3 regions of the Streptomyces angustmyceticus genome follow, and region 3 is predicted to be linked to each of the others. Evidence: riboswitches for the same ligand, from Rfam matches in the RefSeq annotation. Region 3 holds a riboswitch; each other region holds the start of a gene.
What was found. Region 3 has a riboswitch for cyclic di-AMP ahead of K7396_RS14485 (C40 family peptidase). Riboswitches for the same ligand answer to the same signal wherever they lie in the genome.

Region 1 (11,124 bases), 1.6 Mb from region 3:
TCGGCGCGATCGCCGGGGTCTCGGGCCTCGCCGCCGGCATCGGCATCGCCGCCCTGCTGCGCGCGCTGCTGAACGGCTTCGTCGCGAAGTTCCCCGAGGGGCCGCTGGTGGTCTCGCCCGCCACGGCCGTCACCGCCCTCGGCATCGGCACCGTCATCACGGTGCTGGCCGCCTGGCTGCCCGCCCGGCGTGGCGCGAAGGTCCCGCCGGTCGCGGCGATGAACAGCGTGCACGCCGTCGCCACCACCAAGTCGCTGCTGATCCGCAACACCCTCGGTGCGCTCGTCGCGGGCGCCGGCACGGCCGCGGTGCTCGTCGCCACGGCCGGGTACGAAGGCGACGGCACCAGCCGGTACCTGCTGGGCGGCGGCGGGATGCTGCTGCTGATCGGGGTGTTCATCCTGACGCCGCTGCTGTCCCGGCCGCTGATCGCGCTGGCCGCGCCCGTCCTGCGGGCCTTCGGCATCGCCGGCCTCCTCGCCCGGCAGAACGCGCTGCGCAACCCGCGCCGCACGGCCACCACCGCCTCGGCGCTGATGATCGGACTGACCCTGATCACCGGCATGACGGTGATCGCGAACGGCACCCAGAAGGGCATCGACAAGCTGGCCGTCGACTCGCTGAAGGCCGACTACACCCTCTCGATGCAGGGCGACACCCAACTGCCCACCAGCACCGAGCAGAAGGTCCGCGAGGTCCCCGGCGTCACCGCCGTCACCCCGCTGCGCAAGGGCATGGCGACGATCGGCAGCGGCTCCGCGGCCCGGCAGCCGACCCCGCTGACCGGTGTGGACGGCGACCGGTTCGGCGCGCTCGTGCGGCCCGACATCAGCGAGGGCTCGTTCGGCACCCTGCGCGGCGGCCGGATCCTGGTGGACGAGGACACCGCCTCCCGCCACGGCTGGCGGGCCGGCTCGCGGCTCCCGGTGACGTTCGAGGACGGCAAGGCCGCCACCCTCACCGTCTCGGGCGTCTACCGGGGCAACCAGATGCTCAACGGCGTCTTCCTGGACAACCGCACCCTGGCACCGCACCAGAAGCAGCCCAGCGACAAGCAGCTGCTGGTCAAGATGTCCGGCGGCGCCACCGACGCGCACAAGAACGACCTGGTCGAGGCGCTCGGCAAGAACCCGGCGGTCACCGTCGCGGACAAGAAGGACGTCTCGAACGCCATCGCCTCGATGTTCACCCTGCTGCTGAACATGCTCTACGGCCTGCTGGCCATGGCCGTGATCGTGGCGGTGCTCGGGGTCGTCAACACCCTGGCGATGTCGGTCTTCGAGCGCTCGCAGGAGATCGGCATGCTGCGGGCGATCGGCCTGGACCGGCGCGGCATCAAGCGGATGGTGCGGCTGGAGTCGCTGGTCATCTCGCTGTTCGGCGGGGTGCTCGGCATCGGGCTCGGCGTGTTCATGGGCTGGGCGGTCGGCAAGCTGATCGGCGCCCACCTGCCCACCTACGAACTGGTGCTGCCGTGGGCCCGGATGGGCGTCTTCCTCGGCCTGGCCGCGCTCGTCGGCGTCCTGGCCGCCCTGTGGCCGGCGCTGCGGGCGGCGCGGCTGAACACGCTGGCCGCCATCAAGGCCGAATAACGCCCCCGGCACCGGCCCCCCGCCCCGCCCGCCCGCTCCGTCACGGCAGCGGGCGGGCGGGCCGCGGTCAGCCGCGTCCTGCGGCGCGCCAGTCGCGCGCCCGCAGCGGCAGGCCCGACTCCCCGGGCTCCGGCGTCCGGACGGCCAGCACCTGGTTGACTCCTATGCGGTTGCGCTCGAAGGACAGCGCGGACGCGGCCATGTACAGCCGCCACACCCGGGCCCGGCCCACCGAGGTCAGCCGCGCCGCCTCGTCCCAGTGCTCCTCCAGGTTGGCGACCCACTGCCGCAGCGTGCGCGCGTAGTGCTCCCGGATCGCCTCCACGTCCCGCACCTCGAACCCGGCCTCCTCCAGCTGGCCGACGGTCCGGCCGATCGGCGCCAGCTCGCCGTCCGGGAACACATAGCGGTCGATGAACTCGTCGACGTGGTACGCCTCCTCGTCGGGCACCGGCCGCCGGGCGATCTGGTGGTTGAGCAGCCGCCCGCCGGGCTTGAGCAGCGCGTACAGGGCGGCGGCGTACTCCGCGTACTGGGTCCGGCCGACGTGCTCGGCCATCCCGACCGAGGAGACGGCGTCGAACGGCTCGTCGTGGATCTCGCGGTAGTCCTGCACCCGGATCTCGATCCGGTCGGCCAGCCCGGCCTCGGCGATGCGCTTGCGGGCGAAGGTGGCCTGCTCCTCGGAGAGGGTGATGCCGACCGCGCGCACGCCGTACTCGCGGGCCGCGTGCAGCACCATCGAGCCCCAGCCGCAGCCGACGTCGAGCAGCCGCTGTCCCTCGCGGAGGCCGAGCTTGCGGCAGATCAGGTCGAGCTTGTCGCGCTGGGCGTCCTCCAGGGTGGCGACGCCGTCCTCGGCGGTCCCCCAGTAGGCGCAGGAGTAGACCATGGACGGGCCGAGCACCAGCGCGTAGAAGTCGTTGCCGACGTCGTAGTGGTGGCTGATGGCCTCCTTGTCGCGCCGCAGGGTGTGCAGCGGGCCGCGGCGGCGTCTGACCTCCTCCGCGGGCGGGGTGGGCGGCACCGGAGCGCCGGCCAGGGCCAGCAGCTCCCGGGCGGCGGCGCGGACCTCGGGGCGGGCCAGCGCGCGCAGCGCGGCGGCGCGGTGCGGCTTGGCGGTCTCCCCGCGCTCCCAGATCAGTCCGGCGAGCCGGTCCAGCGCTTCGTAGAGATCGCCTTCGATGTCGAGGTCGCCGGCCACCCAGGCGCGGGCCAGGCCCAGCTCGCCCGGCTTGAACAACAGCCGGCGCAGCGCCCTGCGGTGGCGGATGACGAGCGTGGGTGCCCCCGGCGGGCCCGACTCGCTGCGGTCCCAGGCGCGGATACGCACCGGGAGCGGAACCCCCAGCACCTCCTCGGCGAGCTTGGTGAGCCGTCCCGCGGCGTCGGCCATGTCGCACACCTCCGTGTTGACGAGTCGGGCAAAGAAGTTTCACCCACCACGTAAACGCCAATGGGGCGCCCAGTTAGTCCCGTTCACACGCAAGAGAACCGCACACCGCACGGTTTGCGCCAGAGTGGACACACCTGCGGACACGCCAAAGGGCGCCCGCCCCACGGATGGCGGACGCCCTTCGGGCTGGTCGGAGTACCCGACCGGAGGTTCAGGAAGCCTTGGCCTTGGTCTTGTCCCCGGCCTCGGCGGCGGTCGGCGGGGCCGGCGCCGGCTTGGCGGCCTCGTAGAACTCCTCGCGGGGGTTCTCCATGGCGCCGAGCGAGACGACCTCGCGCTTGAGGAACATCGCCAGCGTCCAGTCGGCGAAGACCCGGATCTTCCGGTTGAACGTCGGCATCGCCATGCCGTGGTACGCGCGGTGCATGTACCAGGCGAGACGGCCCTTGAGCTTGATCTTCATCTTGCCCACGACGATCATCGCGACGCCCTTGTGCAGGCCCAGACCGGCGACCGCACCCTTGTTGGCGTGGCTGTACTCCTTCTGCGGGAAGCCCCGCATGCCGGAGAGCACGTTGTCGCCGAGGACCTTGGCCTGCCGCAGCGCGTGCTGCGCGTTCGGCGGGCACCAGGCGTTCTCGTTGCCGTTCTTGCGGCCGACCATGTCCGGCACCTGGGCGTTGTCGCCGGCGGCCCAGATGTAGTCGGTGCCCTGCACCTGGAGGGTGGTGCCGGTGTCGACGTGGCCGCGCGGGCCGAGCGGCAGACCGAAGCGGGCCAGCGCCGGGTTCGGCTTGACGCCCGCGGTCCACACGATGGTGTTGGAGTCGACCTCGAGGCCGTTGTTGAGCTTCACGTGACCGTCGACGCAGGAGTCCATGCCGGTCTTGAGGTAGACCTCGACACCGCGGCCCTCGAGGTGCTCCTTGCCGTAGGCACCGAGCTTCGGGCCGACCTCGGGGAGGATCTTGTCGGCGACGTCGACCAGCAGGAAGCGCATGTCCTCGCGCTTCACGTTGTTGTAGTACTTCGCGGCGTCCCGGGCCATGTCCTCGACCTCGCCGACGGTCTCCGCACCCGCGAAGCCACCGCCGATGAAGACGAAGGTGAGCGCCTTGCGGCGGACGTCCTCATCGGTCGTGGAGTCGGCCTTGTCCAGCTGCTCCAGCACGTGGTTGCGCAGGCCGATGGCCTCTTCCACGCCCTTCATGCCGATGCCGCTCTCGGCCAGGCCCGGGATCGGGAAGGTGCGGGAGACCGCGCCCATCGCGATGACCAGGTAGTCGAAGGGCAGCTCGTACGCCTCGCCGACCAGCGGGGCGATCGTGGCGACCTTGCGGTCCTGGTCGATGGTGGTGACCCGGCCGGTGAGGACCTCCGCCTTGGGCAGCACGCGTCGTAGCGGCACCACGACGTGGCGGGGGGAGATGCTGCCGGCTGCAGCTTCGGGGAGGAAGGGCTGGTACGTCATGTACGAGCGCGGGTCGACGACCGTGACGGTCGCCTCGCCGTACCGCATCTGCTTGAGGATGCGGCGTGCCGCGTACAGGCCTACGTACCCACCGCCTACAACGAGGATCCTGGGACGCTCCGTGGTGCTCATGCAATCGAGTATCCACCCCCACATGGGGGGTCGCTCGTGAGCCCCTTCACAAGCAAGCAAGGGGCATCTGCTACACTCCGCCGCCTTCGTGACCGACGCCATAGCGTGAAGCGGAACCACCGTAGGCCACGGAGCGTTGGAGACCCCTGTTGATCAGGGATTGTCGTCCGCCGGACGGCCGGACCACCGCCTCGGCGAGTGCGCGGCCCCCGCGACAGCCGCCGGGCATTTTCCGGGTCGAGACGCCCCTGAGCCTTCGAATGAGGGTCGGACGATCAGATTGTTCGCCCAACGGGAGGCTTTTTCATGTGAAGGATTTCACGAACTTTCTTCGCCGATCCCTCCGCGGGGCCTCCCGAAGCCCCCTGAAGGGCGCTCGGACGGGCATACCGCCCGCTCAAAAAGCCACTCGGCAGAGGCCGTTGCCGACCTCCGCCGAGTGGGTACGCGCCGTCAGCCGGCCAGGCTCCAGGCGATGCCGTCGAGGATGTCGTGCTCGCTGACGACGACCTCCTCGGCGCCGGTCCGCTCCATGATCGACAGCAGCACGAGCGCGCCCGCGCCGATCACGTCGACCCGGCCCGGGTGCATGACCGGGATGGCCGCCCGCTCGGCGTGGGTGGAGGACAGCAGCCGGTCGGTGATCTCGCGGACCTTCGCCAGCGGGACACGGGAGTGGTGGATGGCCTCGGACTCGTACCGGTCGAGGCCCAGCGCGATCGCGGCGACCGTGGTCACCGAGCCGGCCAGGCCCACGAGGGTGGCGGACTCGCCCAGCGGGACGGTCTCCTCGGCCCGGTCCAGCGCCGTGGCGATGTCCGCCCTGATGGCGTCGATCTGCCCCGGGGTCGGCGGGTCGCTGATCTCTCCCCCGTGCACCAGATGCCGCTCGGTCATCCGCACGCACCCGACGTCGACCGAGCGCGCGGCGCGCACCGACGCGTCGCCGAGGACGAACTCGGTCGAGCCGCCGCCGATGTCGACGACCAGGAACGGCCGCGCCAGGCCCACCCGTCGCCCGCCACCACCCTTCCCGGGAAGTCGCTCCGCGCCTGCAGCCCCCATTCCAAGCAGTTCCTTGGTGGCGCCGTTGAACGAGAACTCCGCCTCCTGGTCGCCGGTGATCACCTCGGGCTCCACGCCCAGGATGTCCACCACGCCGCGGACGAAGTCCTCGCGGTTCTCCGCGTCCCGGGAGGCGGAGGTCGCCACGAAGCGGACCTGCTCGGCGCCCAGGCCCTTGATCACCGCGGCGTACTCCCGGCAGGCCGCGAAGGTGCGCTCCAGCGCCTCGGGCGCCAGCCGCCCGGTGCGGTCCACGTCCTGGCCCAGCCGGACGATCTGCATCCGGCGGTCGAGGTCCTTCAGCTCGCCCGTCGCCGGGTCGGCGTCCGCGACCAGCAGCCGGATGGAGTTCGTACCGCAGTCGATGGCGGCGACCCGCTTCACGTGGCGTCTCCCTCGGGGGCGTCCTGGGCTTCGGAGGTGTCCTGGCAGGGGGTCACGCACGGCCCCTTCTTCCACCACTCCGGCAGCATCGCCAGCGCCTCGTCGCCGAGCGGGTTGACGCCCGGTCCGGCCGCCAGCGAGTGGCCGACGAGGACGTGCAGGCACTTGACCCGGTCCGGCATGCCGCCGGCACTGGGGAAGCCCTGCAGCACCTCGATGGCGTCCCGCCGCCGGATGTAGTCCTCGTGGGCGGCCCGGTAGGCGGCGGCGAGCTCCGGGTCGGCCGCCAGCCGCTCGGTCATCTCCTTCATCACGCCGTTGGCCTCCAGCGTGCCGATCGCGGAGGCCGCGCGGGGGCAGGTGAGGTAGTAGAGCGTGGGGAAGGGCGTGCCGTCCTCCAGGCGCGGCGCCGTCTCGACGACGTCCGGCTGCCCGCAGGGGCAGCGGTGCGCGATGGCGCGCAGGCCGCGCGGCGGACGGCCGAGCTGCTGCTTGAAGGCGGCGATGTCCGCGTCGGTGGGCTCGGTGGGCTCGGTCTGGGGCGGGGGGGTGTCCATGTGCGCTTTCGGTGAGGTGGGTGGTGAGGTGGCGGGGCGGGGCGGGGCGGGCCGCCGGGTCCCGACACTACGGGCCGGCGTCCGGCGGCGGTACGGGCAGCCGGGGCTACCGCTTGTCCGCCGCGTCGACGGTGCCCCACAGATTGTCGTACCAGGGGCGCTGCGCCGCCTGCGGCCCCTTCGGCGCGGCGCCCGCGCGGGAGCCGTCCTGGACGATGTAGCCGGTTTCGCCCGGCATGAGGTAGTGCAGATGCCGGCGGGCCTGCTGGCGTACGTACTCCGGGTCCTGCCAGCGGGCCTTCTGCTCGCGCAGCCGGTCGAGGGCGGCGCCCGCGTCCTGGGCCCTGCGGCGCTGGTCGGCGATGTCGGAGCGCTGGGAGACGTACTGCCTTATCGGGTACGCGAGGGCAACGACCAGGGAGCACATCACCAGCGCCAGCAGGGCGGCACGGCCGGTGAGGCGGTTGCGGCGGGGCGGGCGGGCTCGGTAGACGCGGGCGGCGGCCTGCTCGCCGAGCGCCTTGAGTCGGGTCGCGGTCGAGAACCGGTCCGCGGGCACGTCGTCTCCCCTTCACTGACGGACGCCTGACTGCTGAAGCAGACGCGTCCCCGGCAACGGTACGGGACCGTTGCCGGGGACGTACGGGGTGCTGGGCGGTTGTCTCGCCCGTTCAGCCCTTGCCGACCCGGTCCGGCGGGGCGGCGGGCCGCCGTCGGTCAGCTCCCGTGGCGGAACCGCGGGAAGGCGGAGCGGCCGGCGTAGACCGCGGCGTCGTCGAGGATCTCCTCGATGCGCAGCAGCTGGTTGTACTTGGCGACGCGCTCGGAGCGGGCCGGGGCGCCGGTCTTGATCTGGCCGCAGTTGGTGGCGACGGCGAGGTCGGCGATGGTGACGTCCTCGGTCTCACCGGAGCGGTGCGACATCATGCACTTGAAGCCGTTGCGCTGGGCCAGCTCGACGGCGTCCAGGGTCTCGGTCAGCGAGCCGATCTGGTTGACCTTCACCAGCAGCGCGTTGGCGGAGCCCTCCTCGATGCCGCGGGCGAGGCGCTCGGGGTTGGTGACGAACAGGTCGTCGCCGACGAGCTGGACCTTGGCGCCGAGCTTGTCGGTGATGACCTTCCAGCCGGCCCAGTCGTCCTCGAACAGCGGGTCCTCGATGGAGACGAGCGGGTAGGCCGCCACCAGCTCCTCGTAGTACTCGGTCATCTCGGCGGCCGAGCGGGTCTTGCCCTCGAACTCGTACGAGCCGTCCTTGTAGAACTCGGAGGCGGCGACGTCCAGGGCGAGCGCGATGTCCTGGCCGGGGGCGTAACCGGCCTGCTTGATGGCCTCCAGGATGAGGTCCAGGGCCTCGCGGTTGGAGCCCAGGTTCGGGGCGAAGCCGCCCTCGTCGCCGAGGCCGGTGGACAGCCCGCGCTCCTTCAGGACCTTCTTGAGGGTGTGGTAGACCTCGGCGCCCCAGCGCAGCGCCTCGGAGAAGGACTCCGCGCCGATCGGGGCGATCATGAACTCCTGGATGTCCACGTTGGAGTCGGCGTGCGAGCCGCCGTTCAGGATGTTCATCATCGGGACGGGCAGGACGTGCGCGTTCGGGCCGCCGAGGTAGCGGAACAGCGGGAGGTCGCTGGCCTCGGAGGCGGCGTGCGCGACGGCGAGGGAGACGCCGAGGATGGCGTTGGCGCCGAGCGAGCCCTTGTTGTCGGTGGCGTCCAGGTCGAACATGGCCTGGTCGATCAGCCGCTGCTCGGTCGCGTCGTAGCCGACGAGCTCCGGGCCGATCTGCTCGATGACGGCCAGGACGGCCTTCTCCACGCCCTTGCCCAGGTAGCGGTTGGGGTCGCCGTCACGGAGCTCGATGGCCTCGAAGGCGCCGGTGGAGGCGCCGGACGGCACGGCGGCACGGCCGGTGCTGCCGTCGTCGAGGCCGACCTCGACCTCGACCGTGGGATTACCTCGCGAGTCGAGAATTTCGCGGGCTACGACGACGTCGATGGACGGCACGTTGTCTCCTTCGTGGATGTCTGGCGTTCTGCGCATGAGCCTAACGGCCCCGGGGTCGTCCGCCTGCGCTTGGCCCGCTCCGTGGGACGGAATTACGGAATGAAGAGCCCAAAGGACCAGCTCACCGGACCTTTGGGACATTGTTCGCCGAACGGGAAAGGGCGTGGAACCGCGCCGGTCACCGGGCCCGGACGCGAGAACCCCGCCCGGCGCGCTCGGGGGAAGGGCGCGCCGGGCGGGGCCGGTCTCACGGAGCGAGGGGGCCCGCCGCTCTCGGGCCCGCTCACCTCCCGGTGAGGGATGGACTCAGACGTTGAGCTTCTGACCGGGGAAGATCAGGTTCGGGTTGCCGCCGATGACCGACTTGTTGGCCTTGTAGACGGACTTCCAGTCGCTGCCGTGCGCCTTGGCGATCTTGGCGAGGGTGTCGCCCGCCTTGACGGTGTAGTTGCCGTGGCCCATGGACTTGCGCTCGGTGGAGCGGGAGGCGTGCTGCTCGGGGGCGGCCGGGGCCTTCTTCGTCTCGGCCTTGGTGGAGCCCTGGTCCTGCTGGGGCGCGGACTTGGTCTGCGCGGAGGAGCCGGAGGTGTCGACGTCGGCGGCCGGGCCGCCGGCGGTCAGGTTGCCGGCGCCGGCGCAGGACCAGGCGCCCGGGCCCTGGATGGCGAGGAGCTTCTCGGCGGCGGCGATCTGCTGGGACTTGGTGGCCAGGTCGGCACGCGGGGCGTACTGGGTGCCACCGGCGGCGGCCCAGCTGGAGTTGGAGAACTGCAGGCCACCGTAGTAGCCGTTACCGGTGTTGATCGACCAGTTGCCGCCGGACTCGCACTGGGCGACCTTGTCCCAGGTGGCGACGGAGGCGGCGGAGGCGGAGGTGGCGCCCATCAGCGGGACGGCCACGGCAGCACCGGCGATGCCGGCGAGGGTGGCGACGCGGACGGCCTTGGACGGACGACGGTGCTTGCCCTTGATGATCAGCATGGTTCGTTCGTTTCCTCACCGACGCCTACGAGGTGAGCTGTCGGGTTCGGGCTGTGAGAAATCGCCCGGCCGCGTGCGCGTGCGCACGTGGCTTCACCCCAAGCCGGTTGACCCGCTTTCACGGGCGGGGCCGGCACGTACCTTGGGTCCCCCGCTCCTGCCTTCGGCGCTTGCGCGTCAGCTGCCTCCGACCACCGGCAGGATTCGGCGTGTGATCGAAGGGCCCGCTTTGGCGAGCGGTCCTGACGTTAAGCAGTAATGCCCTTGGGGTTCAAACCCCATCATCTGAACCAAGTTGACCGTTTTTGATCACGGATCGGACACATACCCGCAGGTGAACCCCGGTTTGCCGAGGGCGGACGCACCGGGGTTCAGCGCGGTCAACGAGACCCTTGTCTCACTTTCCCAAAAGAGGGCGAAGGGAGGCGAATTACCCTTCGTTGTGCCCGAGATCGAGCTTTTGGCCCGGCTTGATCAGGTCCGCGTCGGTGCCGATGACGCCCTCGTTGCGGTCGTAGAGGGCGGGCCAGCCGCCGGGCAGCCGGTGCGCCGAGGCGATGGCTGACAGCGTGTCACCGGGGCGCACGGTGTACGCGCCGTCCGCCGCCGGGTCCGTCCGCGCGCCGTCGCCGCGGGAGGCGTGCCGGCCCCCGGCCGACCGGCCGTCGTCGTCGCCGGCGCCCTGGTCGCCCGCGTCGCCGCGGTGCTTGCCCTGGGTGGGCGCCTTGTGCGGGGTGCCGGTGGTGTCCGGACGGCTGCCGCCCTCGGACGGGTCGGCGGACGGCGACGGGTCCTCGTCCCGGTCGCCCGGGGTCGCGGAGCCCGACGGCTGCCGGCTGCCGGGGCCGTCGTCGGAGCCGGCGGAGTCCGAAGGCTCGGGCGAGGGCGCCGGATCGGCCTGGCTGCCGCCGGTCTCGTCGTGCGCCCCGGAGGAGTCCTGGCCGGAGTCCTGACCGGCGGATCCCTGGCCGCCCGGCGTGCCGGAGGAGTCCCAGGGGTCGGCGGAGTCGTCCGACGGGGCGGGGGAGGGAGTGGCGGTGCTGCCCGGGTCGACCTCGGGCGCGCGGCCGTCCTTGACCAGGCCGGCGCCGTCGGCACAGCCCGACCAGACCTCCGGGCCGCGGTGGTCGAGGATCGACTCGGCGACCGCTATCTGCTGGGAGCGGCTGGCGAGGTCGGGGCGCGAGGCGTAGGCCGCGCCGCCGTAGGTGTCCCACATCTCCTGGGTGAGCTGCAGCCCGCCGTAGTAGCCGTTGCCCGAGGCCGCGCTCCAGACGCCGGCACTCTCGCACTGGGCGACCTTGTCCCAGGTCGTGGTGTCGGCGGCGTGCGCGCCGCTCGCGGCGAGCAGCGGCAGGGCGAACCCTGCGCCGGTCACTCCCGCCGTGACAAAGATGGCCGGTGCCTGACGGGGGCGACGGTGTCGGCCGGTCCCGGAACGCATGCGGATGCCTTTCGCGCGGCGGTTGAGTTGTACGACGAGCTCGTCGAGCTGCTCGACGGGTCACCCGCCCGGCCGACGCGCACGAGGCGCACCGTTCT
Region 2 (8,206 bases), 2.7 Mb from region 3:
GCCGTTCGGACATCCGTACGGGCCGTGTGCGCCGTCCTCGCCCGGCCGCCAGGTGCTCCGGAGGACCGGGCGGTCCGGCGGCGCGGGGCCCCGGCGTCAGGCGCGGGGCCCCGGCGTCAGGACGGGATACGGAACACGCCCGAGCCGCCGAGCGCCGGCGCCAGCCAGTCGGGGGCGGCGGTCCGGAAGGTCCCCGGCGGCACCGCGCCGGAGCCCTCCGGGATCAGTCCGAGGAGGGGCGCGCCCGCTGCCTCGGGCAGATCCGCCAGATTGCAGCGGGAGGCCAGATCGGGCTCGGCCGGCCAGCTGCCGATGACGACGCCCGGGGAGTCGAGCCCGTACGAGCGCAGCGCCAGGGCGGTCAGCGCGGTGGCGTTGAGGGTGCCCAGGCCCGCCTGGGCGACCATCAGCACGGGCGCGTCCGCCAGCCGCGCGGCGTCGGCGAGGGTATGGCCCTCGGCGTCGAAGCGGACCAGCAGCCCACCCGCGCCCTCGACCAGGACCAGATCGTGGGAGGCGTCCAGTTTCGCGGCGGCTTCGGCGACGTCCTGGGGGCGCACCGGCGGCAGACCGGCCCGCCGGGCGGCCGTCGAGGGTGCCAACGGCTCGGGGAAGCGGGCGAGTTCGAGGGTGGTCACCGGGCCGGCCAGCCGTTCGACCTCCGCCGCGTCACCGGTCTCGTCCGCCGTGACACCGGTCTGGGCGGGCTTGAGCACGGCCACCGACCGTCCCCGGGCGAGCGCCGCCGCGGCGATCGCGGCGGTGGTCACGGTCTTGCCGATCTCCGTGCCCGTGCCCGTCACGAACAGCACCGACATGTCTTCCTCCGACTCTGCGCGGCCGACCCGCGCGGGCTCTGGCGAATGGTGCCGGGCGACCGGCCCTGGGGGTGTCGCCCGCCGAGGGGCGGCGCTGGCCGGCCGGAACGGACCGGGCCGGCCACCGCCGGTGAGTTCAGCCCTCCCGGGCCGCCGCGCACACCGCGGCGCAGATGCGGGCCACATCCTCGTCGCCGGTGATGTACGGCGGCATGGTGTAGATCAGATCCCGGAACGGGCGCAGCCAGACGCCCTCCCGGACCGCGGCCCTGGTCGCCGCCGCCATGTCCACCTCGCGGTCGAGCTGGACCACGCCGATCGCGCCGAGTACGCGCACCTCGCGCACCCCGGCCAGGCGCGCGGCCGGTGCCAGACCGTCCCGCAGCCCGGCCTCGATCCGCTTGACCTCCTGCTGCCAGTCCTGGGACAGCAGCAGCCCGATCGAGGCGTCGGCGACGGCGGCGGCGAGCGGATTGCCCATGAAGGTGGGGCCGTGCGCCAGCACCGGCAGGGCGCCGCGGGAGATGCCGTCCGCGACCGCCGTCGTGCACAGCGTCGCCGCCAGGGTCAGATAACCGCCGGTCAGGGCCTTGCCCAGGCACATCACATCCGGCGCGATGCCCGCGTGGCCGGCGGCGAACAGCGCGCCCGTACGACCGAAGCCGGTGGCGATCTCGTCGAGGACGAGCAGGACGCCGTGCTCGTCACAGGCCTCCCGCAGCACCCGCAGGTACGCGGGGGAGTGGAACGACATCCCGCCCGCCCCCTGCACCACGGGCTCCACGATCACCGCCGCCAGCTCCTCGGCGTGCCGGCCGATCAGCTCCCGCAGATGCGCCGCGTACGCCGCGTCGGGTTCGGCGCCGAAGCCGGCCGGCGGCGCGTCCGCGAAGATCTGCCGCGGCAGCACCCCCTGCCACAGCTCGTGCATCCCGCCGTCCGGATCGCAGACCGACATCGGCTGCCAGGTGTCGCCGTGGTACCCGCCGCGCCAGGTCAGCAGCCGCTGTTTGCGCGGCTTGCCGAGTGAGCGCCAGTACTGCAGGCACATCTTGACGGCGACCTCGACCGACACCGAACCGGAGTCGGCGAGAAAGACGTGCTGCAGCGGCTCAGGGGTGATGTCGACCAGCCGCTTCGCCAGCCGCACGGCGGGCTCGTGGGTGAGCCCGCCGAACATCACATGGCTCATCCGCTCCAGCTGGCCGCGCGCGGCGTCGTTGAGCACCGGGTGGTTGTAGCCGTGCACCGCCGACCACCAGGAGGACATCCCGTCCACCAACTCGTCCCGGCCCTCGACCGGTTCGCCCAGCCGGAGCCGGACGCCCGATGCCGACTCCACCAGCAGCGGTGCGGCGGTGCCGGGCATCGGCCCGTACGGGTGCCACACATGCTGCCGGTCGAGCGCGAGCAGGGCGTATGGGGTGAGCGGTTCAGGCATTGGGCGGCAGGTCGGTACCGGCGCCGCGGCGGCGCACCGAGACCAGGTCGCGGCGGGTGTCGTCGGAGGGCGCCGGGACGGCGGCCTCCTCCACGGCGGTCTCGGCCGGCTCGTCGGCGTCCGGCCTGCGGTGCTCGGGCAGCGTCGTGGTGTCGGTGCCCTCGACCTCGAAGCCGGCGTCCTCGATCATCGCGAGGTCGTCCTTGCCGGCCTGCCCCTCGCTGGTCAGGTAGTCGCCGAGGAAGATGGAGTTGACCAGGTGCAGCGCGAGCGGCTGCATGCTGCGCAGATGCACCTCGCGGCCGCCGGCCAGCCGTACCTCGATGTCCGGGCAGACGAAGCGCACCATCGCCAGGATGCGCAGCGCCCGCTGCGGGGTGAGGTTCCACTCCTTGGCGAGCGGGGTGCCCTCGAAGGGGATCAGGAAGTTCACCGGGACGGAGTCCGGGTCCAGGTCGCGCAGCGCGAACACCACATCGACGAGGTCGGCGTCGCTCTCGCCCATGCCGGCGATCAGACCGGAGCAGGCCGACATGCCGGCCGCCTGGGCCTGCTGGACGGTGGAGACGCGGTCCGAGAAGTCGTGCGTGGTGCAGATGTCGCCGTAGGTGGCTTCCGAGGTGTTGAGGTTGTGGTTGTACGCGTCGGCGCCCGCCGCGCGCAGCCGCCCGGCCTGGCCGTCGGACAGCAGCCCGAGGCAGGCGCACACCTCGACGCCCTCGTTCTGCTCCTTGATGGCGGAGATGGTCTCCGAGACGCGGTCGACGTCCTTGTCCGTCGGCCCGCGGCCGCTGGCCACCAGGCAGACCCGCTTGGCGCCACCGGCCACCCCGGCGGCCGCGGCCTTGGAGGCGTCGTCGGGCTTGAGCCAGGTGTACTTGAGGATCTCGGCCTTGGAGCCCAGCCGCTGGGAGCAGTAGGAGCAGTCCTCGGGGCACAGGCCCGACTTGAGGTTGACGAGATAGTTGAGTTTGACCCGCCGCCCGAACCACTGGCGGCGTACCTTTCCGGCCGCGGCCACGACATCGAGCAGTTCGTCATCGGAGGTGGCCAGTACGGCCAGCGCCTCTTCACGGGTCGGCAACTCGCGCCGCAGTCCCTTGTCCACCAGTGTGTTCAGCAGGTCCATGGCGCTGATCCTCGCGTACGCCCCCGCCCCCGGCCAAGGAGGATTCCCACAACGAGCCGCGATCGAGGTGTGTGTATCGCCACACCGTGGCCCTGCGGAACGACCGCTAACGTCTATCGACAGCCCACAATCGAGGCCGACAGACGAAGGACGCCGATGCCGCAGGACCCCGCCCCGCCGCTGCTTCGCGACACCTCCCCGGCAAGGCCCGCCGCGCCCGCCGCCGCGCCCGGCGGCCCGTCCGGCGCCGGGGCCTTCGACTGGCTCGATGCGGCCGGTGCGGCGCGCCGCGACGCCGGCCTCGTGCGCACCCTGCGCCCCCGCCCGGCCGACTCCCCGCTGCTCGACCTGGCCGGCAACGACTATCTCGGGCTCGCCCGGCACCCCGAGGTCACCCGTGGCGCCGCCGACGCCGCGCACCACTGGGGCGCCGGCGCGACCGGCTCCCGGCTGGTCACCGGCAGCACCGAGCTGCACGCCCGGCTGGAGGCGGAACTCGCGGAGTTCTGCGGCTTCGAGGCCGCTTTGGTGCTGTCCTCCGGCTATGCCGCGAATCTCGCCGCGGTCACCGCGCTCACCGCCCCCGGCGCCCTGATCGTCTCCGACGCCGGCAACCACGCCTCCCTCATCGACGGCTGCCGGCTCTCCCGGGCCCGTACCGAAGTGGCCCCGCACGCCGACCCGGAGGCCGTGCGCGCCGCGCTGACCGGCCACGACGGCCGGGCGCTCGTCGTGACCGACGCGGTGTTCTCGGTCGACGGGGACGCCGCGCCGCTCCCCGCGCTGGCCGAGGTCTGCCGGACCCGGGGCGCCGGACTCCTCATCGACGACGCGCACGGCCTGGGGGTGCTGGGCGAGGGCGGCCGCGGCGCGCCGTGGGCGGCAGGACTCGCCGGCGACGGCGATGTGGTGACCACCGTGACGCTCTCCAAGTCGCTCGGTTCCCAGGGCGGTGTGGTGCTCGGCCCGGCCCGCGTCGTCGAGCATCTGGTCAACACCGCCCGGTCGTTCATCTTCGACACCGGCCTCGCCCCGGCGGCGGCCGGCGGCGCCCTCGCGGCGCTGCGGCTGCTGCGCCGCGAGCCGCGGCGCGCCACCCGGGCCGTCGCGGTCGCACAGGGGCTGTACGAGCGGCTCACCGCGGCGGGGCTGACGGCGGTGCGCCCGGACGCGGCGGTGATCTCCGTGCGGGCCCCCTCGCCGGAGGCGGCGCTCCGCTGGGCCGCCGACTGCCGCACGGCCGGGCTCGCGGTCGGCTGCTTCCGCCCGCCGTCCGTGCCCGACGGGATCTCCCGGCTGCGGCTCACCGCCCGCGCCGACCTGACGGATGATCAGCTCGACGCGGCGGTCCGCACGATCGTGGCCACCGCGCCGGGGGACTGACCCCGGCGACCGCTCGTCCCTCCGCACCCCGGTACGGCGGCCGGCCCGACGACGGGCCGCCGTCCGCGCCGTACGTCGTCCACGCCGGTCTCCGTACGCCGCGACCGTCCGGCGTACGCCGCGCCCGGCCTCGTCACGGTGCCGGGGAGTGCCGGAGGAAGGCCCCGCGCAACAGGGCCCGCAGGGTGTCGGCGGCCGGGCTGCCGCCGGGGCGGTAGGCCACCGAGATCCGGCGGTGCAGCTCCGGTGGGTCCAGCCGGCGGACCCCCAGCGGCGTCATCGACCCCTCCGCCACCATCTCCGGCACCACCGCCACCCCGAGCCCCGCGCTCACCAGCGCACACACCACCGCATAGCTCGGCGACTCACAGCGCACCGCCACACTCGCCCCGGCGGCCGCCAGCGTGGCCTCCACCTCGCGCCGGTTGGGGTTGGCCGGCGCCATGCTGACCAGCGGCTGACCGGCCAGTTCGCCGAGCGGCAGCCGTCCCGGCCCCGCTGACAGGGCATGACCGGGCGCCGTGACGAGCACCAGTTCCTCGGCCAGCAACGGCTCCAGACGCACCCCCTCCGGCGCCGGCATCGCCTCGCCCGGCACGTACTCGTGCGTCAGCGCGAGATCCACCTCGCCCAGCGCCACCGCCCCCGCCGCCTGCGGCGGCACGTACTCCGTGACGCTCAGCTCCACATCGGGGTGCGCCCGCCGGAACGCGCTGAGCGCGGGCGGCAGCAGATGGGTGCCGGCGGTCATGAACGTGCCGACCTGCAGCCGCCCGCCGGACAGCCCCGCCAGCCGGGACAGCTCGTGCCGCGCCTGGTCCAGCTCGTCCAGGACCCGCCGGGCGCGGACGAGCAGCAGCTCACCGGCCGCCGTCAGCCGCGCCCCGCGGTGGTGGCGCACCAGCAGGGCCGCACCGGCCTCCCGCTCCAGCTTGGCGAGCTGCTGGGAGAGCGCGGGAGCGGTGTAGCCCAGCCGGGCGGCGGCCCGGGTGATCGAACCGGCCTCCGCCACCGCCACGAGGGCGGCCAGTCGTGTGGGGTCGTACATAAGAATCCCTTTAGGCTCTCCATGAAAGTCCGCAATACCCATTAAAGGCTTCGACCGGCGAGACTGCGGTCATGGACGGACAGCTGATCGCCTTCACCCCGGTCGCCGCCGGCATGGTCGCCATGCCGGGCGCGGACTTCGCGGTGGTGGTGCGCAACGCACTCGACTCGCGGCGGGCGGGGGTGGCGGCCGCCGTCGGCGTCGCGGGCGGGCTGCTGGTGCACACCGCCCTGGCGGTGGCCGGGCTCGCGGCGGTGCTGGTCGCCGAGCCCGCGCTCCTGGAAGCCGTCCAACTCCTCGGTGGCGGCTACCTGTTGTACCTCGGCGCCCGCGCCCTGGCCGCGGCCGTCCGCCGCCCCACGGCCACGACGGACGGCACGACGGACCCCGCCGCCGCGGCCCCGGCCGGCACCCGCCGCCCGCCCGCTCGGCAGGGCGCGGCGCAGAGCCTGCGCCAGGGTTTCCTGACCAACGCGCTCAACCCCAAGGCCCCGGTGCTCTTCCTCAGCCTGCTCCCGCAGTTCGTCCCGGCGGGAGCGCCCGCGCTGCCCCGGACGCTGCTGCTCGCGACGGTGATCGTCGCCATGGCGCTGGTGTGGTTCCCGCTCGTCGCGCTGCTCGTGGACCGGCTGGGCGCCTGGCTGCGCCGCCCCTCGGTGGCCCGCGCGCTGGAAGCCACCACCGGAGCGCTGCTCACGGCCCTGGGCGGCATCCTGCTCGTCGAACTGGCGTTGTCCTGAAGGCGGTCCGCCCCCGCAGGGGCAGAGCTGTCACCGGTTCGTCCGCGGGGCGGCGGAATCCCCACGGAGAGCGGCCCGTGCGGTGGCGGCCGCCCGCCACCGCACCCGGGCACGCGGGAACGTGACCGGGCACGGGGGTGAACCCGCAGGTCAGCCCACGCGCCCGTACGTGACGGAACGGCTCCAGATCCGCTCCAGCCGCACCACGCTCCCGGCCTTGGGCGCATGCCACATCCGGCCCTGGCCCGCGTAGATCCCGACGTGGTAGATGCCGCTGCGCGAATGGAAGAAGACCAGATCGCCGCGTCGGCGCGCGCCTGCCGGGATGCGCCGGGTGCGGCTGTACTGCGCGGCCGCGGTGCGCGGCAGGGCCCGGCCGGCGCGCTTGAACGAGTACAGCGTCAGCCCCGAACAGTCGAAGGCGTGCGGCCCCTGGGCGCCGTACCGGTAAGGAGCTCCGCTCTTGGACGCCGCGATCCGTAGCGCGTGGACGGATACGGACGCGGCTTCCGCGTTCCCGGCCGCTCCCGGAGCGACGGTGGTCCCGCCGAGCGTGACCAGCGTCAGAGCGGTGACGGTGCCGGCGCGTGCCAGCAGATTCGGCGTATGCATGCGCACGGTCATGCGCAAACCCTTCGTCAGCCGCCTGCGAAGGAAGACCTGTCGGGTTCGGGCAGGCGAAGATGCCCGGCCGTGCGTACGGCTTCACCCCAAGAGGTCCTCGGCCGTGCTGGCCGGGACCCCGTCCTGCTCGGGTCCTCCGCTCCCGCCGATCCACATCGTCGACCGGTCATCCGGCACGGCGGCGGGATTGGGCGCCCGTGCGGACCGCCCCGTCGCTGTGGCGGGGTCTTGTCGTCGAAGGGATCGTCACGCACCCGGCACCCGAATTCCGAGCCGAAAATGCCGTATGTGAGATGGGTCACAATTGACCCGAATGGTTAGTTTTGTTCCCTCAGGTGCGGCAGCGCGGGGTGTTGCACCCCGCGGACCAGCGGCGAAACATCCGCGACCGGGGGAATTGCGTTCGCCCGCGCAATTCGTCGCCTCCTCAGATCGGGTGCGGACGCTACGCCGTCTGCGCAGCCTCTCCGTGTGTCCCCGCGTCAGTTCTCCCCGGGTGGCGGCATCGTCACGAGCCCGGCCCGGCGCTCGCCGTCCAGCACGCGCAGTGCGCGGGCCATCGTCGCGGAGTGCACCTCGCTCTCGCCCCGGCTGTGCATCAGCGTCAGCGCGTCCCGCAGCCGGGCGGCCTTGCCGACGAGCGCCTGGGCGGCCCGTAGTCCGGTGTAGGTGCCGCCGCAGCGGGCCGGGTTGATCCGGCCGAGCAGATCGAGCACCTCCAGATAGCTGTCGACGAGTTCGCCCTCGGCGCGGGTGAGCGCGGGCAGCGGCGGCGGTTCGGGCGGCAGCATCGCGCTCACCGCGCCGCGGGCCGGAGCGCCGACTGCTTGCGGTCGCGGGTGATCTGGTCGATCAGGCCGTACTCCTGCGCGGCGCGGGCGTCGAAGATCTTGTCGCGCTCGATGTCGGCGGCGATCCGCTCGCGGGGCTGCCCGGTGTGCCGCGCCAGCATCTCCTCCAGCATCTCGCGGGTGCGCAGCAGCTCCCGCGCCTGGATCTGCAGATCGGTGGCCTGCCCCTGGA
Region 3 (11,124 bases):
AGGGCACCCGGCGCCACAGCCCGTGCCGTCCGCGCCCGGCACACCCGGCACGCCCGGCGTGCCGTCGATGCTGCCGACGGAGGGCCGGGCCCATCCCCCGGTCCTCCTGCTCCACGGCTTCATCGACAACCGCTCCGTCTTCCTGCTGCTGCGCCGCTCGCTGCACCGGCACGGCTGGCGCCATGTCGAGGCGCTCAACTACTCCCCGCTGACCTGTGACCTGCGCAAGGCGGCCGAGCTGCTGCGCCGGCACGTGGAGGAGGTGTGCGCCCGGACCGGCCATCGCCGGGTGGACATCGTGGGCCACAGCCTGGGCGGTCTCATCGCCCGCTATTACGTGCAGCGGCTCGGCGGCGACACCCGCGTCCGTACGGTGATCACACTCGGGACCCCGCACTCCGGGACGGGCGTCGCGCCCTTGATGTCGGCGCACCCGATCGTCCGCCAGATGCGGCCCGATTCCGAGGTGATTGCGGAGTTGTCGCTTCCGGCGCCGCATTGCCGGACGCACTTTGTCGCTTTCTGGAGCGAGGAGGACCGGGTGATGGTTCCCGCCACTACGGCCAGAATCAATCACCCGGATTTGCATGCGTTCAATGTGCATGTCGCCGGTGTCGGACATCTCGCCCTGCCGGTCAACGGCACCGTCGCCGCGGGCATCCGCGACGCGCTGGCCTCGGCGGATCCGGCCGAAGGGGCCGCGGACGTCATATCGGTGGCCTGACGCCGCCACGGAACGGGCGGCCCGGTCATGCCCCTGCGCGCCGCCGGAACGGCGCCGCGGGACCGTTCCGATCATGGCGCGTTGCCGAACAATCCTCGAACGGGGTGCCAAGAGCTCGCATGGGACTGCCGAAAGGCGGCCAAATGCCCGGTCCGGCCGAACCCAAAACCTGTGGAAGATTGTCGCCGCCGCGTACCGCCGGGTACAGTCGCCGCTAATTCTCCTGCTGCCGAGGCGAAAGAGAAGTTGGTGAACGACCGTCACCCATCGGGGGCCCCGCTCCCGACCGGATCTGCTTCTGACGCCTCGTATGCGCATTATCCGGCCTACGACACCTACGAGCAGCAGCATTCCCCCTCGGGCAGCGCCGAATACGGCGATGGCGACCCGCTCTTCGGCTCGCTCCCCGGCTCGTACGAAACCGGCATGTACGACACCGGCTGCTATGACACCGGGACGCACGGCGCGGTTGCCCACGGCATGAGCGCCTACGGCACGGGCACCTTCCACACCGGCGGGTACGACACGGGGACGTACGACGCGGCGGGCTACGGCACCGGCGCCTACGACACCGGCGGCTACGCCCCGTCGCAGTGGGACACCGGCGCCTACGAGACGGGTGCCTACGACAGCGGCGCCTATCCCGCCGCCGACCCGCACGCGGCCGCCCCGGGCTACGACCCCTACGCGCACACCGCGTACGACGCCCCGGCGCAGGACGCGACCGCCTACGCGTCCCACGGATACGACACGGCGGCCTCGTACGAGACGACCGGCTACGAAGCCACCGCCTACGGGCACGGCGGGTACGACACCGGGAGCCACCCCACCGGCACGTACGACACCGGGAGTTACGCCGCCGTCGGATACGACACCGCCGGCGCCTTCGACACCGGCGGCCACCAGGCCACCGCGCTCCAGGAGACCGCCGACCACGAGGCCACGGCGATCTGGACGACCACGGACCGGAACCTCATCGCCGGCATCCCGGCCCAGGCCGGCCCGCCGCCCGAGGACACCGTCCTGTGGGACTCCACCCCCTGGAACGACACCGCGCACACCGACGCCGGCCGGCACGACGGCGAGCAGTTCGACGCCGACGTCTTCGAGGCCGGCCGGCCCGGGACCGACGGCACCTCCCCCGACGAGGGCGGCTTCGGCCACACCGGCGGCTTCGACAACGCCGCCCGCGCCGAGGACGGCGAGGCCGCCGCCGTGGCGGAGGCCATGACGCAGGCCATGCCGGTCACCCCTCCGGCCCCCAGCAGGCGGCGGGTCGCCGGGCCGGACGCCGGCACGACCGTCCGCGGCCGGGGCCGCAAGCGCCCGGTGAAGCGGTCGGCGCTGCTGACCGTCGCCGTCCCCTCGGTCGCCGCCATGGGCGTGTGCGCCGTGGCAGCCGCCGCCGTCACCGGATTCACCGGCGACGACAAGGGCGACGCGACCGCCCAGGCCGCGCCCGACCCGGGAGCCGTCAAACCGTCGGCGGCCAACAACAAGCTCGACACCCAGCTCGCCGGACTCAGCGCCAGCGCCGACGACTTCCGCGACCGGGCCAGCCGTACCCAGGAGCGGATCGACCTCAAGCAGCGCCAGGATCTGGAGCGCAAGCGCAAGGCGGAGGAGGCGGCCCGCAAGGAGGCCGCCCGCCCCAAGTTCGTGCTGCCGGTCACCCAGCACGGCCTGAGCGCCACCTTCGGCCAGGCCGGGGTGAACTGGATGTCCGTGCACACCGGCATCGACTTCCCGGTCAGCTACGGCACCCCGGTCATGTCCGCCACCGACGGCACCATCCGCACCCAGTGGAACTCCGCCTACGGGAACATGGCGATCGTGACGGCGCCCGACGGCACCGAGACCTGGTACTGCCACCTGAGCAGCACCAAGATCCGTTCCGGGTCGGTCAAGGCCGGGGACCAGATCGCCTATTCGGGCAACTCCGGCAACTCCACGGGACCGCACCTCCACTTCGAGGTGCGCCCCGGCGGCGGCGCGGCGGTCGACCCGCAGCCCTGGCTGCGCGACCACGGCCTCAACCCGAACTGACCGGCGCACCGCCGGGTGACGGAGCCCGTCACCCGGCCCGCGCGGCTCCTACAGCTTCTCCACCGGCGCGTACCGCAGCAGCAGCCGCTTCGGCTTCTCGCCGCCGAAGTCGATCGTCGCCTCGGCGTTGTCGCCGCTGCCCTTGACGCCGACGACCGTGCCCAGCCCGAAGCTGTCGTGGGTGACGCGGTCGCCGACGGCCAGGGAGACCACCTGGCGGTCGCCGGAACGGCGGGTCGCGAAGCCGCTCGGCCCCTTGGCGCGCGACGACAGGGCGGAACCGAAGCCGCCGCCTCCACCGCCCGCCGACATGCCGCCCATCGACGCGGAGGGCGTCGCCTGGCCCGTGCGCTTCCACTCCAGGTAGTCGGCCGGGATCTCCTCCAGGAACCGGGAGGGCGGGTTGTACGAGGGCTGGCCCCAGGCGCTGCGCATCGTCGAACGGGTGACGTAGAGCCGCTCGCGGGCGCGGGTGATGCCCACGTAGGCGAGCCGGCGCTCCTCCTCCAGCTCCTTGGTCTGGCCCAGCGAGCGCATGTGCGGGAAGACGCCGTCCTCCAGGCCGGTCAGGAAGACGACGGGGAACTCCAGGCCCTTGGCGGTGTGCAGCGTCATCAGCGTGATCACGCCGCTGCCCTCTTCGTCCTCGTCCGGGATCTGGTCGGAGTCGGCGACCAGCGCGACCTGCTCCAGGAAGTCGGAGAGGGTGCCCGGATTCTCCTCCCCTCGGTCCTGCTCGAACTCCAGGGCCACGGCGGCGAGTTCCTGGAGGTTCTCGATCCGGGTCTCGTCCTGCGGGTCGGTGCTGGCCTGGAGTTCGGCGAGGTAGCCGGTGCGCTCCAGGACGGCTTCCAGGATCGTGGCGGGGCCGGCGCCGGACTCGACGATGGTGCGCAGCTCCTCCATGAGGACGTTGAAGCGCTTGACGGCGTTGGCGGAGCGGGCCGCCATGCCGTACGCCTCGTCGACCCGGCGCAGCGCCTGCGGGAAGGTGATCTTCTCGCGCGCCGACAGGGCGTCGATCATCGCCTCGGCGCGGTCGCCGATGCCGCGCTTGGGGACGTTCAGGATGCGGCGGAGCGGGACGGTGTCCTCGGGGTTGGCGAGCACCCGCAGGTACGCGAGGACGTCGCGGACCTCCTTGCGCTCGTAGAAGCGCACCCCGCCGACGACCTTGTAGGGCAGCCCGACCCGGATGAAGATCTCTTCGAAGACACGGGACTGGGCGTTGGTGCGGTAGAAGACCGCGACGTCGCCGGCCTTGGCGTCGCCGGCGTCCGTCAGCCGGTCGATCTCGTCGGCGACGAACTGCGCCTCGTCGTGCTCGGTGTCGGCGACGTAGCCGGTGATCCTGGGGCCGGCGCCCGCCTGCGTCCAGAGGTTCTTGGGGCGGCGGTTCTCGTTGCGCTCGATGACGGCGTTGGCGGCGGACAGGATCGTCTGCGAGGAGCGGTAGTTCTGCTCCAGCAGGATCGTCGTCGCGTCCGGGTAGTCCTCCTCGAACTGGAGGATGTTGCGGATCGTGGCGCCGCGGAAGGCGTAGATCGACTGGTCGGCGTCGCCGACGACGCACAGTTCGGCGGCGTCCTCGGCGGGGCCGACCAGCTCGCGGACGAGGGTGTACTGGGCGTGGTTGGTGTCCTGGTACTCGTCGACGAGGACGTGGCGGAAGCGGCGGCGGTAGTGCTCGGCGACGTCCGGGAAGGCCTGGAGCAGATTGACCGTGGTCATGATGATGTCGTCGAAGTCCAGGGCGTTGGCCTCGCGCAGCCGCGCCTGGTACATCGCATACGCCTCGGCCAGCGTCTTCTCGAAACCATCGGCAGCCGTCCCGGCGAAGGTCTCCTCGTCGATGAGCTCGTTCTTGAGGTTGGAGATCTTCGCGCTGAAGGACTTGGGCGGGTAGCGCTTGGGGTCCAGGTCCAGATCGCGGCAGACCAGGGCCATCAGGCGCTTGGAGTCGGCGGCGTCGTAGATGGAGAAGGACGAGGTGAAGCCCAGCTTCTTGGACTCGCGGCGCAGGATGCGGACGCAGGCGCTGTGGAAGGTGGAGACCCACATGGCGTTGGCGCGCGGGCCGACCAGCTCCTCGACGCGCTCCTTCATCTCGCCGGCGGCCTTGTTCGTGAAGGTGATCGCGAGTATCTGGCCGGGGTGGACATGGCGCTCGGCCAGCAGATGAGCGATGCGGTGGGTGAGCACCCGGGTCTTGCCGGAGCCGGCGCCGGCGACGATCAGCAGCGGGCCGCCGGTGTGCACCACGGCGGCCTTCTGCTCGTCGTTGAGCCCCTCCAGCAGCGCCGCGGGGTCGATGGCGGGGCGGGCGGCGCCGTCGCGGTAGTACGCCTCCTGGGGCGGGGGCGCGTCGAACCTCCCGCCGAAGAGGTCGGCGGGGATCTCCTCCGGGGCCGGGCCGTGCTCGTCCTCGGGGGGCGGCGGGGGCTCCCCCTCGTCCTTGTGGCCGAGGTCCGCCAGGAAGCTGTCGTCAAAGAGGCTGCTCATCGCCCACCGAGTCTAGGCCGCCGCACCGACAGCCCGCCGCTGAGTCGCCCGATGCGGGCCGCTCCGGGGGCGGGCCGTGGCACCGCGGCAGGTCAGGCGGCCGGGAGGTGCGCGGACCGGTCGGCGGCTCGTCTACCCGAAACCGACATCTGTCACGACAACCCCCGCATCGCGTTCAGGTCACGAAAAGGTTTCGGGCATATCGAACATCAGCCTTCACAGGAGCCACACGAGTTGGCTAACGTCCTCGCTCAGGCAGCCCGCCTCCCCGTGGACGACAGGTCCGCACGGGCCGCCCACGCCGAGTCCGGCCCTGCCCTCGGGCACCCGGAGCCGGGGACCCACCAGCACCACCGGGGTGAATCGGTCCGGACAGCCGCCGTCCGCGGACATCCGGACCGTAGGGCAAGCCTTCCGTCAGCGACACCGCCCGAACCCGACAGCTAACCCGGTAGGCGGTCCACGGAAGGAGTCGCCGGCCTTGGCGTCGCATCGCAAGCCGCGCACCAGCATTCTCACCTCGCCCGGAGGACGACGAACGGCGGTCGGGCTCACCTCCGCCGCCCTCGCCTCGGCCACGCTGCTCTCGCAGTCCGCCGACGCGGCCCCCCGGGCGCCCAAGCCCACCATCGAAGAGGTCAAGCAGAAGGTCGACGGCCTCTACCGCCAGGCCGAGGTGGCCACCCAGAAGTACAACGCCGCCAAGGAGCGGGCCGAGACCCAGCGCCACACCGTCGACAAGCTGCTCGACGCCGCCGCCAAGCGGGCCGAGGAGATGAACGAGTCCCGGCGCCGGCTGGGCACGTTCGCCTCGGCGCAGTACCGCACCGGGGGCATGAACCCGACGGCGCAGCTGATGCTGGCCAAGGACCCGCAGCAGTTCTTCGACCGCAGCCACCTCATGGAGCGGCTGACCGGCCGGCAGAAGCAGGCCGTCTCCGACTACCAGGAGCAGCAGGCGGCGGCGGCCCGGCAGCGGGCGGAGGCGACCCACAGCCTGGAGCGGCTGCAGACCTCGCAGGCGTCCCTCAAGGAGTCCAAGCAGTCCGTCCAGGCGAAGCTGGCCGAGGCCCGGCAGCTGCTGTCCCGGCTGACCGCCCAGGAGAAGGCGCGGCTGGCGGAGCTGGAGCGCAAGAAGGAGGCCGCGGCCAAGCGCAAGGCCGAGGAGGAGGCCCGCAAGCAGCAGGAGCGCGAGCGGCAGCAGCAGCACGACGGGGGCGGGCAGAGCGGTGGCGGCGCCGACGACGGCTCGTCCGCCGGACCGTCGTCGAGCCAGGCCGAGAAGGCGCTCGCCTTCGCCCGCGCCCAGATGGGCAAGCCGTACGTCTGGGGCGCGACCGGGCCCAGCTCCTACGACTGCTCGGGGCTGACCCAGGCCGCGTGGAAGGCCGCCGGCGTCAGCCTGCCGCGGACCACCTGGGACCAGGTCAAGGTCGGCCAGCGGGTCGCCACCAAGGACCTCAAGCCCGGTGACCTGGTCTTCTTCTACGACGACATCAGCCACGTCGGCATGTACATAGGCGGCGGCAAGATGATCCACGCACCGCACCCGGGCGCCAGTGTCCGGGAGGAGTCGATCTACTACATGCCGATCTACGGGAGCGTCCGCCCGGGCTGAGCCCCGGCCCCGCGCCCCCTCCGAACCACCCCCCACGGCCACCCCCCACACGCCACCGCGCGGCCCCCGCCCTTCCGGCGAGGAGGGCGAGGACCGCGCGGTGTGCTGTGGCGGGGCCGTCCGCCCGGCGGCCGGAACCCGGCCGGCCGCCCACCGCGCTCAGGTCCAGAGCACGGCGATGAAGATGTTGGCCACCGTCAGCGCGCCGACCGCGCCGAAGAGCGGCGCGTCGACCTTCTCCTCGTCGCGCTTGACGTAGACCAGCGCCAGGATGACCACCAGAACGGCCATCTTGATGCCGAGCTTGACGGTGTTGAGGCTGTGGCCCTCGGCCTGGTTGAGGCCGACCAGCACGATGCCGGTGACCAGCATCGTCAGCGCGCCGTGCAGCATCGCCGGCACGAAGCGGGCGGTGCCCGCGCCCATCGCCTTCATCTGGGTCAGGAAACCGCCCAGCAGCGAGGCGATGCCGATGATGTGCAGGCCGACGAAGATATTGATTACTACGTCCATAGTGTCGGATCGTAGCCGCCGCATAGCACGGCCCTTCCGGCAGGGCGTCCGCAATCGCCGCTTCGGTCAGGCCGGACCCGCTCCCGGCCGCGTGACCACGGCGCCACGGTCACCCACGCACCATCCACGGTCGAAAGCGAACAATCCCGGGCAAGGGGACTCGTCGCCGCGACCCGCAGGCTTAGCGTCCTCCTCCAGGCGGCCGACTCCCCGCCCTCGCCGGGCTCCCACCGGCGTCCTGTCGGCCGCCCCGCCGAGAGGTGCGGCGGCGGTCCGTTCCCTCGTTACGGACCGCCGCCGGGCCCACGGCTCGAAGGGAAGGAAGTGACGGCCACCGTGGCCTCGCACCGCAAGCCCCGGCAGCATCCGCTCGCCGCGTTCACCGGCGGCTCACGCAGCGCACGCACCGCCCGCGCGGCCGCCACCCTGGCCCTGGCCGGCGCGGCCACCGCCACCGGCTTCGACGGCACCGGCCAGGCCGCGCCCCAGCTCACCCCCGCCCAGGTCAAGGACCGGGTCGACGCGCTGTACCAGGAGGCAGAGGTGGCCACGCAGAGCTACGACGGCGCGAAGGAAGCCGCCGGCACCGCACGCGAGGAGCTCGGCAGACTGCAGGACGAGGCCGCCCGCAGGACCGCCCGACTCAACGCCGCCCGCACCGAACTGGGCACCATGGCCGCGAGCCAGTACCGCTCCGGCGGCGTCGACCCGACCGTACGGCTGCTGCTGTCCGCCGACCCGCAGCGCTATCTGGACGGCGCCGCGGTCCTGGAGCGGGCGGGCAGCCACCAGGCGACCGCGGTGGCCGGCTACGCGCGCCGGCTCGGCAGCGTACGGCAGGTGCAGCGGCGCGCCGAGGACACCGCGCAGCGGCTGGCGCAGACCGAGGCGGCGCTGAAGAAGCACCGGGTCACCGTCGTCCACAAGCTGGGCGCCGCCGAGCAGTTGCTCAACCGCCTGACCGCTGAGCAGCGGCAGCGGATGGCGGCCCGGGGCGGCGCACACGGCGGCGCGGCGCACCGCGCGGAGCGCGCCGCGGGGCACGGGGACGGCGTCGCCGAGGCGGCCCGCACCGGCGCGGGAGCCGCCGCGGCCGCGGCGCAGGCGCCCGACTCCCGGGCCGCGCGGGCCGTCGCCTTCGCCTACGCCGCCCTCGGCAAGCCGTACGTCTGGGGCGCGACGGGACCCTCCGGCTACGACTGCTCGGGGCTGACCCAGGCCGCCTGGCGGTCGGGCGGTGTGTCGCTGCCCCGTACGACCTACACCCAGATCAGCTCCGGGCCGCGGGTCGCCAGGTCCCAACTCGCCCCCGGCGACCTGGTGTTCTTCTACTCCGGCATCAGCCACGTGGGGATCTACGTCGGGGACGGCAAGATGATCCACGCGCCGCACCCGGGGGCGCCGGTGCGGATCGCGCCGATCGACCAGATGCCGTTCGCGGCGGCGACCCGGCCTGCCTAGGGGGTGTCGGCCATGGTCCGAACGGCACTCCCTAGCTTCCGTGCTGGGCGCTGGGGCGCTGAGGCTCGGCCCTGAGCTGGGTCCCCAGCCACTGGAAGACCTGCGGCACCTGCTGCTTCCACACCGCCGTGGTGTGGCCGCCGGCGCCCGAGATCTGCTGGACATCCACCGTGGTCGGGAACCGCGCCAGCTGCCGAAGACCGAGACCGGCCTGGTAGCCGTCGCCCGCCGCGCCCGTCACGTACAGGGCCGTGCGCGGCGGCCGCCCCATCGCGTTGGCGGACTTCAGGATGTGCATCGGGTTGGACTCGATGCGCAGCTTGGGGTCCTTGCCGGCCAGGGAGTCGCGTTCGAGGGCCGGGTCGTTGTAGCCGGACAGGGAGACCGCGGCGCGGTAGCGGTCCGGGTGGGACAGGGCGAGCTTGGTGGCGCAGTGGGCACCCGCCGAGTAGCCGGCCAGGGCCCAGGAGTCCGGCTTGTCGCCCGCCCGGAAGTTGTCGATGATCATCTTGCGGACGTCGACGGTCAGCCAGCTGTCGGCGTTGACCTTCCCGGGGAGGTTGACGCAGCCGGTGTCCGCGCCGGGCAGGAGGTTGGTCCGCGGCGCCACCAGGATGACCGGCCTGATCTGACCGCGCTGCATCAGCGGCTGGAGCTGCTCGGCCACCCGCAGCGAGCCCATCCAGGACTTCGCCGACCCCGGGTAGCCGGGCAGCAGCTCGACCACCGGGAACTTCTTGTTCCGGTAGGCCGGGTCGTTGTACTGCGGCGGCAGCCATACGTACACCTCGCCCGCCACGCCCGAGATCCGGCCCCTGAGGTCGGTCATCTGGACCCCCGGGCCCACCTGGGGGTCGTCGGCGGGGCGGAAACGCTGGAGCTGCTTGGGCTCGTTCCTGATCTGCTGCCCGCCCATGCCGTCGGGGCCGAGGTCCCGGGCCGCCTCGACATGGCTGCCGGTGCCGAGCAGGTCGTCCCAGGTGTCGTAGAGGTTGTTGGCGTTGTTGACCATGACGAAGACCACGGTGATGGCCGTGACCTGGGCGAACAGCAGCATCAGCAGCCGGGCGAGGCCGCGCAGCAGGGGCGGCCCGGCTATTCGGCCCCACAGGGCGAACGGCAGCACGAAGGCGACGATCAACAGCGTGACCGAGGTGAGGAAGAAGGGCGTGCCCGTCAGGCTCATCGGGATCTCGCTTCCAGGACAAACTACGCGAAGGACGTGGGGATGGTTCCGCCCCCGCCTTCGGCAGTGAGCCTCTCCGCGCCCTTAGATGGTGATCCGCGTGGTCCTGGTTGCCCGTCTTCAGCCGTTCTTTACGTTCCGCCCCGCGGCGGCCGCCTCATCCGGCCGCCGGACGGCCCTCGCAGGTCAGACCAGCCGCCGGGCGGCGGCCCAGCGGGTCAGCTCATGGCGGTTGGAGAGCTGGAGCTTGCGCAGCACCGCGGAGACGTGGGACTCCACGGTCTTCACGGAGATGAACAGCTGCTTGGCGACCTCCTTGTACGCGTAGCCGCGGGCGATCAGCCGCAGCACCTCGCGCTCGCGCTGGGTGAGGCGGTCCAGGTCCTCGTCGACCGGCGGGGCGTCCGTCGAGGCGAAGGCGTCCAGCACGAAGCCGGCCAGCCGCGGGGAGAACACCGCGTCGCCGTCGGCGACCCGGAAGACCGCGTTCACCAGGTCCGTGCCGGTGATGGTCTTGGTGACATAGCCGCGGGCGCCGCCGCGGATGACCCCGATGACGTCCTCGGCCGCGTCCGAGACGGAGAGCGCCAGGAAGCGGACCGGGCGCTCCGTGTCGCCCATCATCGCGGCGCTGCGGCGCAGCACCTCGACACCGCCGCCCCCGGGGAGATGGACGTCCAGCAGGACGACCTCGGGGCGGGTGGCCGTGATGACCGTGAGCGCCTGGTCGACGTCGGCCGCCTCCCCGACCACCTCGACGCCGGTGCGCGCGGTCTCGCCGATCTCGGCCTGGACGCCCGTACGGAACATCCGGTGGTCGTCGACCAGCACGACCCGTACGGTCCGGCCCCCGGCCGTCCCGCCGCCGGCCGCTTCGTCGCCGGCCCGGTCCTGCTGTGCGCCCTCGCTGCTCATCTCTTCCGCCCGTCCCTCGGTGTCTGCCCCGTCATCATCCCGTGCTCCCGCCCGCGGTGCCGCCACCGGCCGTCGCCCGCCCGGCCCGGTCAGGTGCCGCTCTCCGCCGGGCGTTCCATCTCCAGCTCGACGACCGTGCCGCCCTCGGGGGCGGAACGC

Region 1: linked by a shared signal. The riboswitch ahead of K7396_RS22030 (transglycosylase family protein) and the one ahead of K7396_RS14485 (C40 family peptidase) in region 3 are both predicted to bind cyclic di-AMP.
Region 2: linked by a shared signal. The riboswitch ahead of K7396_RS02255 (C40 family peptidase) and the one ahead of K7396_RS14485 (C40 family peptidase) in region 3 are both predicted to bind cyclic di-AMP.

The regions. Positions count from the first base shown of each region.
Region 1 covers NZ_CP082945.1:4,883,380-4,894,503, reverse strand. Annotated here, with positions in the region: gene K7396_RS22065 (ABC transporter permease) at 1-1,592, shown strand, start outside; gene K7396_RS22060 (SAM-dependent methyltransferase) at 1,660-2,988, opposite strand; gene K7396_RS22055 (NAD(P)/FAD-dependent oxidoreductase) at 3,200-4,591, opposite strand; gene K7396_RS22050 (Ppx/GppA phosphatase family protein) at 5,045-6,040, opposite strand; gene K7396_RS22045 (DUF501 domain-containing protein) at 6,037-6,597, opposite strand; gene K7396_RS22040 (FtsB family cell division protein) at 6,704-7,156, opposite strand; gene eno (phosphopyruvate hydratase) at 7,315-8,637, opposite strand; gene K7396_RS22030 (transglycosylase family protein) at 8,908-9,582, opposite strand; cyclic di-AMP (ydaO/yuaA leader) riboswitch at 9,590-9,761, opposite strand; gene K7396_RS22025 (transglycosylase family protein) at 10,013-10,960, opposite strand.
Region 2 covers NZ_CP082945.1:505,504-513,709, reverse strand. Annotated here, with positions in the region: gene bioD (dethiobiotin synthase) at 117-818, opposite strand; gene K7396_RS02280 (adenosylmethionine--8-amino-7-oxononanoate transaminase) at 955-2,259, opposite strand; gene bioB (biotin synthase BioB) at 2,252-3,388, opposite strand; gene K7396_RS02270 (8-amino-7-oxononanoate synthase) at 3,545-4,771, shown strand; gene K7396_RS02265 (LysR family transcriptional regulator) at 4,905-5,819, opposite strand; gene K7396_RS02260 (LysE family transporter) at 5,891-6,559, shown strand; gene K7396_RS02255 (C40 family peptidase) at 6,710-7,183, opposite strand; cyclic di-AMP (ydaO/yuaA leader) riboswitch at 7,188-7,354, opposite strand; gene K7396_RS02250 (hypothetical protein) at 7,666-7,974, opposite strand; gene K7396_RS02245 (ATP-dependent Clp protease proteolytic subunit) at 7,980-8,206, opposite strand, start outside.
Region 3 covers NZ_CP082945.1:3,234,188-3,245,311, forward strand. Annotated here, with positions in the region: gene K7396_RS14470 (esterase/lipase family protein) at 1-724, shown strand, start outside; gene K7396_RS14475 (M23 family metallopeptidase) at 974-2,770, shown strand; gene pcrA (DNA helicase PcrA) at 2,819-5,272, opposite strand; cyclic di-AMP (ydaO/yuaA leader) riboswitch at 5,562-5,745, shown strand; gene K7396_RS14485 (C40 family peptidase) at 5,754-6,890, shown strand; gene K7396_RS14490 (hypothetical protein) at 7,050-7,403, opposite strand; gene K7396_RS14495 (C40 family peptidase) at 7,728-8,864, shown strand; gene K7396_RS14500 (alpha/beta hydrolase) at 8,896-10,050, opposite strand; gene K7396_RS14505 (LuxR C-terminal-related transcriptional regulator) at 10,237-10,965, opposite strand; gene K7396_RS14510 (ATP-binding protein) at 11,055-11,124, opposite strand, start outside.